DNA from 2 places in the Pseudomonas sp. TS_SC_3 genome. Region 1 is predicted to be linked to the other one. Evidence: predicted binding sites of a transcription regulator. Region 1 holds the regulator's gene; the other holds the start of a gene.
The links. The regulator LexA, encoded in region 1, represses DNA repair genes until DNA is damaged. The targets are predictions, from matches to a motif close to CTGTNTNNNNANACAG.
Positions count from the first base shown of each region.

Region 2: recN (DNA repair protein RecN) is a predicted target of LexA. The motif match lies at 1,627-1,642, and genes of this name have one in related genera.

Region 1 covers NZ_CM149586.1:845,030-848,960, forward strand. The annotation lists gene topA (type I DNA topoisomerase) at 1-79, shown strand, start outside; gene AC0J6G_RS04090 (DUF6586 family protein) at 145-663, shown strand; gene AC0J6G_RS04095 (hypothetical protein) at 742-975, shown strand; gene sulA (SOS-induced cell division inhibitor SulA) at 1,083-1,559, opposite strand; gene lexA (transcriptional repressor LexA) at 1,643-2,254, opposite strand; gene AC0J6G_RS04110 (TetR/AcrR family transcriptional regulator) at 2,527-3,234, shown strand; gene AC0J6G_RS04115 (L,D-transpeptidase family protein) at 3,282-3,806, shown strand; gene nagZ (beta-N-acetylhexosaminidase) at 3,828-3,931, shown strand, end outside.
Region 2 covers NZ_CM149586.1:385,105-389,035, reverse strand. The annotation lists gene dnaK (molecular chaperone DnaK) at 1-840, opposite strand, end outside; gene grpE (nucleotide exchange factor GrpE) at 941-1,510, opposite strand; gene recN (DNA repair protein RecN) at 1,667-3,340, shown strand; gene fur (ferric iron uptake transcriptional regulator) at 3,402-3,806, opposite strand; gene AC0J6G_RS01900 (outer membrane protein assembly factor BamE) at 3,904-3,931, shown strand, end outside.

The DNA of each region.
Region 1 (3,931 bases):
AACTGAGGTTGAAGGTAAGCCGACTGGTTGGCGTGCGTTTTACGATGGCGGCAAGTGGCAGGTCGAAGACAAGAGCTGATTGCGCTGAATACGCGCCTGTCGATGATCGGCGCGTGCAGGGTTATCCGAGCAAATGGGGGCCGTATGGCTAATGAACTCTATACCCGCACCAACCAGAAAATCTTTTACGCCGGGTTAGCGCTGGAGTCCTGGCGCAAAGCCGAACAGGACCAGAGCATGAACGCATTGGCCCTGATCCAGGCTGAGCGCGAGGCTGCGCTGTTTCATTTGTACGGCGCCTTGTTGGGGCTGTGCCATGAAATTGCCGGCTACTACCGGTTGCCGGATAGCACCGCGCCGCGTGTTGAGCGCTTTCTTACTGAAGCGGTGCTACAGGCGGCTCCGAGCCAAGAGCTGGGCGAGTTGGTGGAGCTGGCACAGTCGCCCGATAGCTGGGTGGCTCAGCTTCTAAACGCCTACGCGCAGCTGTTTCAGCCACCACAGGCTGGCAAGAAAGCTAAGGTTGACCCCGCTACGCCTTTGATCACAGCCGTTAACCTTGATGAAGAAGTCGAGTTGTTAGCTCATGAAGCGCTTGAGGCCTGGCGTCAACAGCTGAAAGCCGTGGCGCAGCGCTTTCGAGAGACGCTGAGCGAGTGGTAAGGCGCTGATTGGATCGGTGGGCTAGGGCGAGCTCAGGTCGGCTGTTACACTGTGCGACTTTCACGGAGAGCCAAGTTAATGCCTACATCATTCCTGGAAATTGTCGAGTTACCCGACGGGCGCATCGCCCTGCGCCGTGGAGAAGATGAAGAGTCGTTAGTCGTGTTGGACTTCTCTGCTGATGCCAAGGCGTTTTTGCAGGGGCAACATGTCGAAGTGGCCAAGGCCATGCTCAATGTCGGTGTACAGATGGCGGGTCGGTTGGCAGAAAATAACTTTCAGCACGAAGACGGGCCTCGAGTTCTGCACTGAGTACAGAGGGGCTCGCTTTGACGTAGCGCGCTCTATCTGCCCCTGACTCTCTTGGTATCAAACCGCTGTCGGAGGTGTGCACAATCCTTGTGCGCCACCTTGTTTGATCATCCCAAGCTTATATTTAGGCTCTGTGCTTTGCCCTGGCGAGCAGCCTGCTCAAGTTGCTGCCGCGTTTGCCGTTCAAGCGGATGCAACCAGCTAATCACCGTATGGCTTCGGCCCAGCGACAACGCCTGTTGCGCGAGCTGTAGGGCGCTTTGTGCGCCACGCAGATGTAGCAGGAGGATGCGTTCACGGTTTAGACCCGCTTCGCGTAGCCAGCGTTGAGTTATGCTCGATGGTGGGGCTATCAACGTTAGCCAGCGCCCGTCATGGTTTTCGCTGAGGTCACGCAATATTGGCGCAAGCAGGCTCAGGCAGTGTCCGGCTGCGCCACGCAGCGACAGCTCACTGAAAGCCTCTGTTGCCTCATCCTGCCAAGGTACATCGTCGCTCTTGGCAAGTAATGGCGGCACAGTTGAGGCCAGAAACGCATCGAACAAGGGTAGCTGTGTACGGTTCAGTGAATGTGGAAACTGCATAGATCCTCCACGAGCAGGCGGCTGCGTGCTACCTGTACTGTCGATGGCGCGTTTAAAGGCCTCGCCTGGGTTTCTGTGTCCGGCTAGCGTCGAATAACGCCGACGCTTAAGCCTTCAATAATCAGATCCTGGTCTTCCAAGTTGACCTCAATGGGTGAGAATTCCGGATTTTCCGCAATTAGCCAGACTCTGTTGCCTTCGCGCTTGAAGCGTTTGACTGTGACTTCGTCATCGATGCGTGCCACTACCACTTGGCCGTTACGCACCTCGCGTGTGGTGTGCACGGCTAGCAGGTCGCCATCAAAGATGCCGATGTCCTTCATGCTCATGCCGCGCACGCGCAGCAAGTAGTCAGCCTTGGGATGGAAGAATTCTGGGTTGATGCGGCAGACTTCTTCGATATTTTGCTGCGCCAGAATCGGGGCGCCAGCGGCAACGCGCCCCACTACCGGCAAGCCTTCTTCATCTTCGGCGTTAGGTTCAAAGCCTGGGATACGGATGCCGCGTGAGGCCCCCGGAGTCATTTCAATTGCGCCTTTACGGGCCAGTGCTTTGAGGTGTTCTTCCGCTGCGTTGGGTGATTTAAAACCCAGTTTTAAGGCGATTTCTGCTCGTGTGGGCGGGTAGCCATTGTCTTCAAGGCATTGCTTGATGAAGGCTAGGATTTCAGCTTGGCGCGGCGTCAGTTTGAGCATGAGGGACTCTGTTCTTTTGTACAGTGACTGGGATTATATACAGTGATTGGCGGTTGGCAATCTTTGCGACCTTGTCGGTGCTCAATCCACCTCAGTACTGTCCGTGTAGTGCACTGTTACTCGGGGTGTTCTTTGGGCGTCTAGCTAGGATGAGTGTGCGGTCCTGCTGGATATTACGTGACCGCTTAGCCACAAGATGGTCGGCCCGGCTTGACAAGGCAGGCGGCTGAAACGTATGTTTCAAACAAGTGTTTGTTTAGATGAAAAAAGCCATGGCCCAGTCAGAAACCGTTGAGCGCATTCTTGATGCGGCAGAGCAGCTTTTTGCGGAGAAGGGGTTCGCAGAAACATCTCTGCGTTTGATCACCAGTAAGGCCGGAGTGAATCTGGCTGCGGTGAACTATCACTTCGGTTCGAAAAAAGCGTTGATTCAGGCGGTTTTCTCGCGTTTTCTCGGGCCTTTTTGTGTGAGCTTGGAGCGTGAGCTTGACCGTCGTCAGGCCAAGCCGGATGGCAAGGTCAATCTGGAAGAACTGCTTGAGTTGCTGGTTGAGCAAGCGTTGGTCGTAAAGCCGCGCAGTGGTAACGACCTTTCAATCTTCATGCGTTTGTTGGGCTTGGCCTTCAGTCAGAGCCAGGGTCACCTGCGTAAGTACCTCGAAGAGGTGTACGGCAAGGTGTTTCGCCGCTATATGCAGCTGGTGCATGAAGCCGTGCCGCGTATCCCACCGCTTGAACTGTTCTGGCGCGTACATTTTATGTTGGGTGCCGCCGCATTCAGCATGTCTGGGATCAAAGCTCTGCGGGCCATGTCGGAAACGGATTTTGGAGTGAACACCTCGATTGAGCAGGTCATGCGCTTGATGGTGCCCTTTTTGGCGGCAGGCATGCGCTCCGAAACGGCGCTGACTGACGAGGCCTTGGCCAGCGCCCAGCTCAAACCGCGCACTAAGACAGCGGCTGTTCCTAGCAAAGTTTGATTGCTGTGGGTGGGCTTGGTGGATGCTATCCGCTAAGCTAGCCGCCCATGGTTTCTCTCGATTTCCTGCATATTTCCCTCGCTGATCAGTGTCTGTATGGCTTTGCCAGCGGGCAGCTGCAGCTTCGCTTAAGTGTTTCCACCGCGCTCAATGGTGCCGGAGAGCGCAATGGTTCTGGCTGTACACCACGTGGTTTGCATAAGGTGCGGGCGAAGATTGGTGACGGTTTACCCATCGCGGCTGTACTGCGCGGACGACGCTGGACAGGCGAAGTTTGGTCGCCCGAGTTGCACGCGCAATTCCCTGGTCGCGATTGGATTCTTACGCGCATTCTCTGGTTGAGTGGTTGTGAGCCTGGGCGCAATCGTTTGGGCGCTGTCGACACCTTTCGCCGCTATATCTACATACACGGTACGCCGGACAGCGAGCCTATGGGCGTGGCGCTGTCGCATGGCTGCGTGCGTATGCGCAACAGCGACCTGCTGGAGCTGTTTGCGCGCGTGCCGATTCAATGCGCGGTGCAGATTGACGAGGCTGCCTGCCCCGAGTGGGCCGCGGCGCCTCTTATTTAAGGACGGGTTGTGAGTACACGCATGCAAGGTTCATTGATGCTGGATATCGCCGGCACCTGGCTGACCGCTGAGGATCGGCAGATTCTGCGCCAGCCGCAGGTGGCTGGGCTGATTTTGTTTGCCCG
Region 2 (3,931 bases), 460 kb from region 1:
GTCGGTCGACTGGCTCGAAGACAGCTCAATCTTGGCCTTCTCAGCCGCTTCTTTCAGGCGCTGCATGGCCAGCGGGTCACCTTTAAGGTTCATGCCGCTTTCTTTCTTGAATTCGTCGACGAGGTAATCGATCAAACGAATATCAAAGTCCTCACCACCGAGGAAGGTGTCACCGTTGGTAGCCAACACTTCGAACTGGTGCTCGCCATCGACTTCAGCGATTTCGATCACCGAGACGTCGAAAGTACCGCCACCCAGGTCATACACGATCACGGTGTGGTCGCCCTTGGCTTTGTCCATGCCATAGGCCAGCGCAGCCGCAGTCGGCTCGTTGATGATGCGCTTAACATCCAGACCGGCGATGCGGCCGGCGTCTTTAGTGGCCTGACGCTGGCTGTCGTTGAAGTAGGCCGGTACGGTGATCACCGCTTCGGTCACTGGCTCGCCGAGGTAGTCTTCGGCGGTCTTCTTCATCTTCTTCAGAATTTCAGCCGAGATTTGTGGCGGTGCCATTTTCTGGCCGTTCACTTCAACCCAAGCGTCACCGTTATCCGCCTTGGCGATTTTGTACGGCACCATCTGAATGTCTTTCTGCACGACGTCTTCTTCGAAGCGACGACCGATCAGACGCTTCACCGCATACAAGGTGTTATGCGGATTGGTCACAGCCTGGCGCTTGGCGGACTGACCCACCAGAATCTCGCCATCGTTAGCGTACGCAATGATCGAGGGCGTGGTACGCGCGCCTTCTGCGTTTTCAATAACTTTAGCTTTACCGTTTTCCAAAATAGAGACGCAGGAGTTGGTTGTTCCCAGGTCGATACCAATAATTCTGCCCATTTTCACTCTCCCGAAATTTTGATAATTCCGTCGCAGACCGTAGTCAACGACGGTAGGTCTTAAACGCTTGACTGTTTAATGGGGGGCTACCCGAAGAATTTCAAGCCTGCTCATCAATTGATGGCGCAGCTTCTGCCGGCGCTTTGCTGACCACCACCATGGCGGGGCGCAATAAACGGCCATTGAGCATGTAGCCCTTCTGGAACACTTTGAGCACGCTATTGGGCTCAGCACTGGTGCTTTCCTGCATCGCCATCGCCTGGTGATGCTCGGGATTAAATGGCGCACCGTGCGGGTCGAGGACTTCCAGCTGGAAGCGCTTAAGGGTGTCGGTGAACAACTTAAGCGTCAGCTCCATGCCCTCACGCACCGGTTTAATGGCCTCATCATCCGGGCTCGACAGCTCAAGGCCGCGCTCCAGACTGTCGACCACCGGCAACAACTCGTTGGCAAACTTCTCCAACGCAAACTTGTGTGCCTTTTCTACATCTTGCTCAGCGCGACGACGCACATTCTGCAAATCGGCCGCCATGCGCAGCGACTGATCCTGCGCAGTGGCCAGCTGCTCTTCCAGCGCTTGCACGCGGGCAACTAGATCATCACCTGCAGCAGCCTCGGCAGCTGTTTGTAGATCAGGGTTCTGCGTATCCAAGGTCTGTTCGTCAGCCATGCGATTCTCCTTTTAAAAATTCGACGCGAGGCTTACCTCGCATACCTGACCTCTATATGGGGCTAAAAATTATGCTTTCAAGGACGCGTGATGGATTGTCAGCCCACAAAAAAACACTGTATAAATAACCAGACATTAACTTGCGAGGCCCCCGCTATGCTGGCGCACCTGTCTGTACACAACTACGCCATCGTTGAACACTTGGATCTAGAGCTGGACGCTGGCATGAGCGTAATCAGCGGCGAAACCGGGGCCGGCAAGTCAATCATGCTCGACGCCCTCGGCCTGACCCTGGGTGATCGTGCTGACAGCGGCGTGGTGCGCCCTGGCGCGGACAAGGCGGATATCCTCGCCAGCTTCGATTTACACGACATCCCCGAAGCCCGCGCTTGGCTGGCCGAGCGCGACCTAGACAACGACGGCCCGTGCATTCTACGCCGCGTGATCACCGCCGAAGGCCGCTCGCGTGGCTATATCAATGGCTCACCCTGCCCACAAAGCGACCTCAAGGCGCTCGGTGAACTGCTGATCGACATCCACAGCCAGCACGAACACCAGTCACTGCTCAAACCCGATACCCATCGCCGCCTACTTGACGAATATGCCGGCAGCCAGGATTTGGCGCGCCAGGTGCAACTCGCCGCCCAACGCTGGAAGCAGACCAAGACTGAACTGGAACGGATCTCCAACCTTGGTGACGAGCAGCGCGCCCGCCATCAATTACTCAGTTACCAGCTGGAAGAACTCGACAACCTGGCCCTGGGTGAGAGTGAACTTGAGCAACTGGAACAGGAACATAAAAATCTGACCAACGCCGAAAGCCTGCTCAGCGCCTGCCGCCTGGTCATTGAACAATGCAGTGAAAATGATGCCGGTAACGTGCTGTCAGCCCTCACCAATAGCCTTAACCGCCTCAGCGGCTTTCAGGGCAAACCCGACGCCCTGAGCGAAGCGACGAACCTGCTGGCCAGCGCACAAATCCAAGTCGAAGAAGCCGTCGGTGAACTGAATCGTTTTCTCGATCACTTCGATGCAGACCCCGAGCGCTTGCAGCAAATGGAAGAGCGCCTGGATGCGATCTACACCCTGGCGCGTAAGCACCGCATTCACCCCAGCGAACTGGGTGCCATGCAGCAAAAACTGTTTGAGGAGCTGGAAGGCCTGAATGCTGACGACCAAGCGGCTGAGCGCCTGAGCGAGGAGATGACGGCCTTCGCCCGGCACTATCAGGAAAAAGCAGCGCAACTCAGCACCCTGCGCAACAAAGCCGCCAGCCAACTAGCCAGCGCGGTCGAGCAGGAAATGCAAACCCTCGGCATGCCTGGCGGGCGCTTTAATATCAAGCTGACCGCCAACAGCAACAGCGAGCCGCACCCCAATGGCTTGGAACAGTTGGAGTTTCTGGTCAGCGCCAACCCTGGCCAGCCGTTGAAGGCCCTGGCCAAAGTTGCTTCAGGCGGTGAGCTGTCGCGCATCAGCTTGGCGATCCAGGTCATCACCGCGCAAACCTCACGCGTGCCCACCCTGGTATTCGATGAAGTTGACGTTGGCATCGGCGGCCCCACTGCCGAAGTGGTCGGGCAGTTACTGCGCCGCCTCGGTGAACGCGGCCAGGTATTGACCGTCACCCACCTGCCGCAAGTCGCGGCGCAGGGGCATCAGCACCTGTTCGTGCACAAAGTGCGCGAAAGCGACGCTACACGTACCGCCGTGAGCAAACTAAGCGCCTTACAGCGCGTCGAGGAAATCGCGCGCATGCTCGGTGGCGTCGATTTAACTGAAGAATCCCTGGCCCACGCCCGCCAGATGGTGAGCAGCGCCCAGGCCTGATTATGCGGGCCGTAAAAAGCACAAAGGCGACCCTTGGGGCGCCTTTGTTAGACTGCATCAATCAGGTTTTCTTGCGCACGTAGAGCACAAGATTGTGATCAACCAGCTCGAAGCCATGCTCTTTGACGATTTCTTTCTGGCGCTTTTCGATCTCGGCATCGAAGAACTCAATCACCTCACCGGAATCGACACACACCATGTGGTCGTGATGGCCATTGTCCGCCAACTCGAAGACCGCATGACCGCCATCGAAATTGTGACGAACCACCAAACCCGCCGCTTCAAACTGGGTCAGTACGCGGTAGACAGTGGCCAGGCCAACATCATCGCCAGACTCCATCAATGCCTTGTAAACATCCTCGGCACTCATGTGACGCTGACCGGCAGAGTCGAGCATTTGCAGTATCTTGACCCGTGGCAGGGTCACTTTCAGGCCAGCCTTGCGTAGTTCGCTATTTTCAACCATGGTCTGCTTTCTCACGGAAGCGGCTTCGCAGCTTCCTTTATTGCGGGTATGATCCGGGATTAAATTGCCCAGCCAAGATAGTGGAAGTCGCCCACCGATGCAAAAGACCAAACTCCTGCTGACCA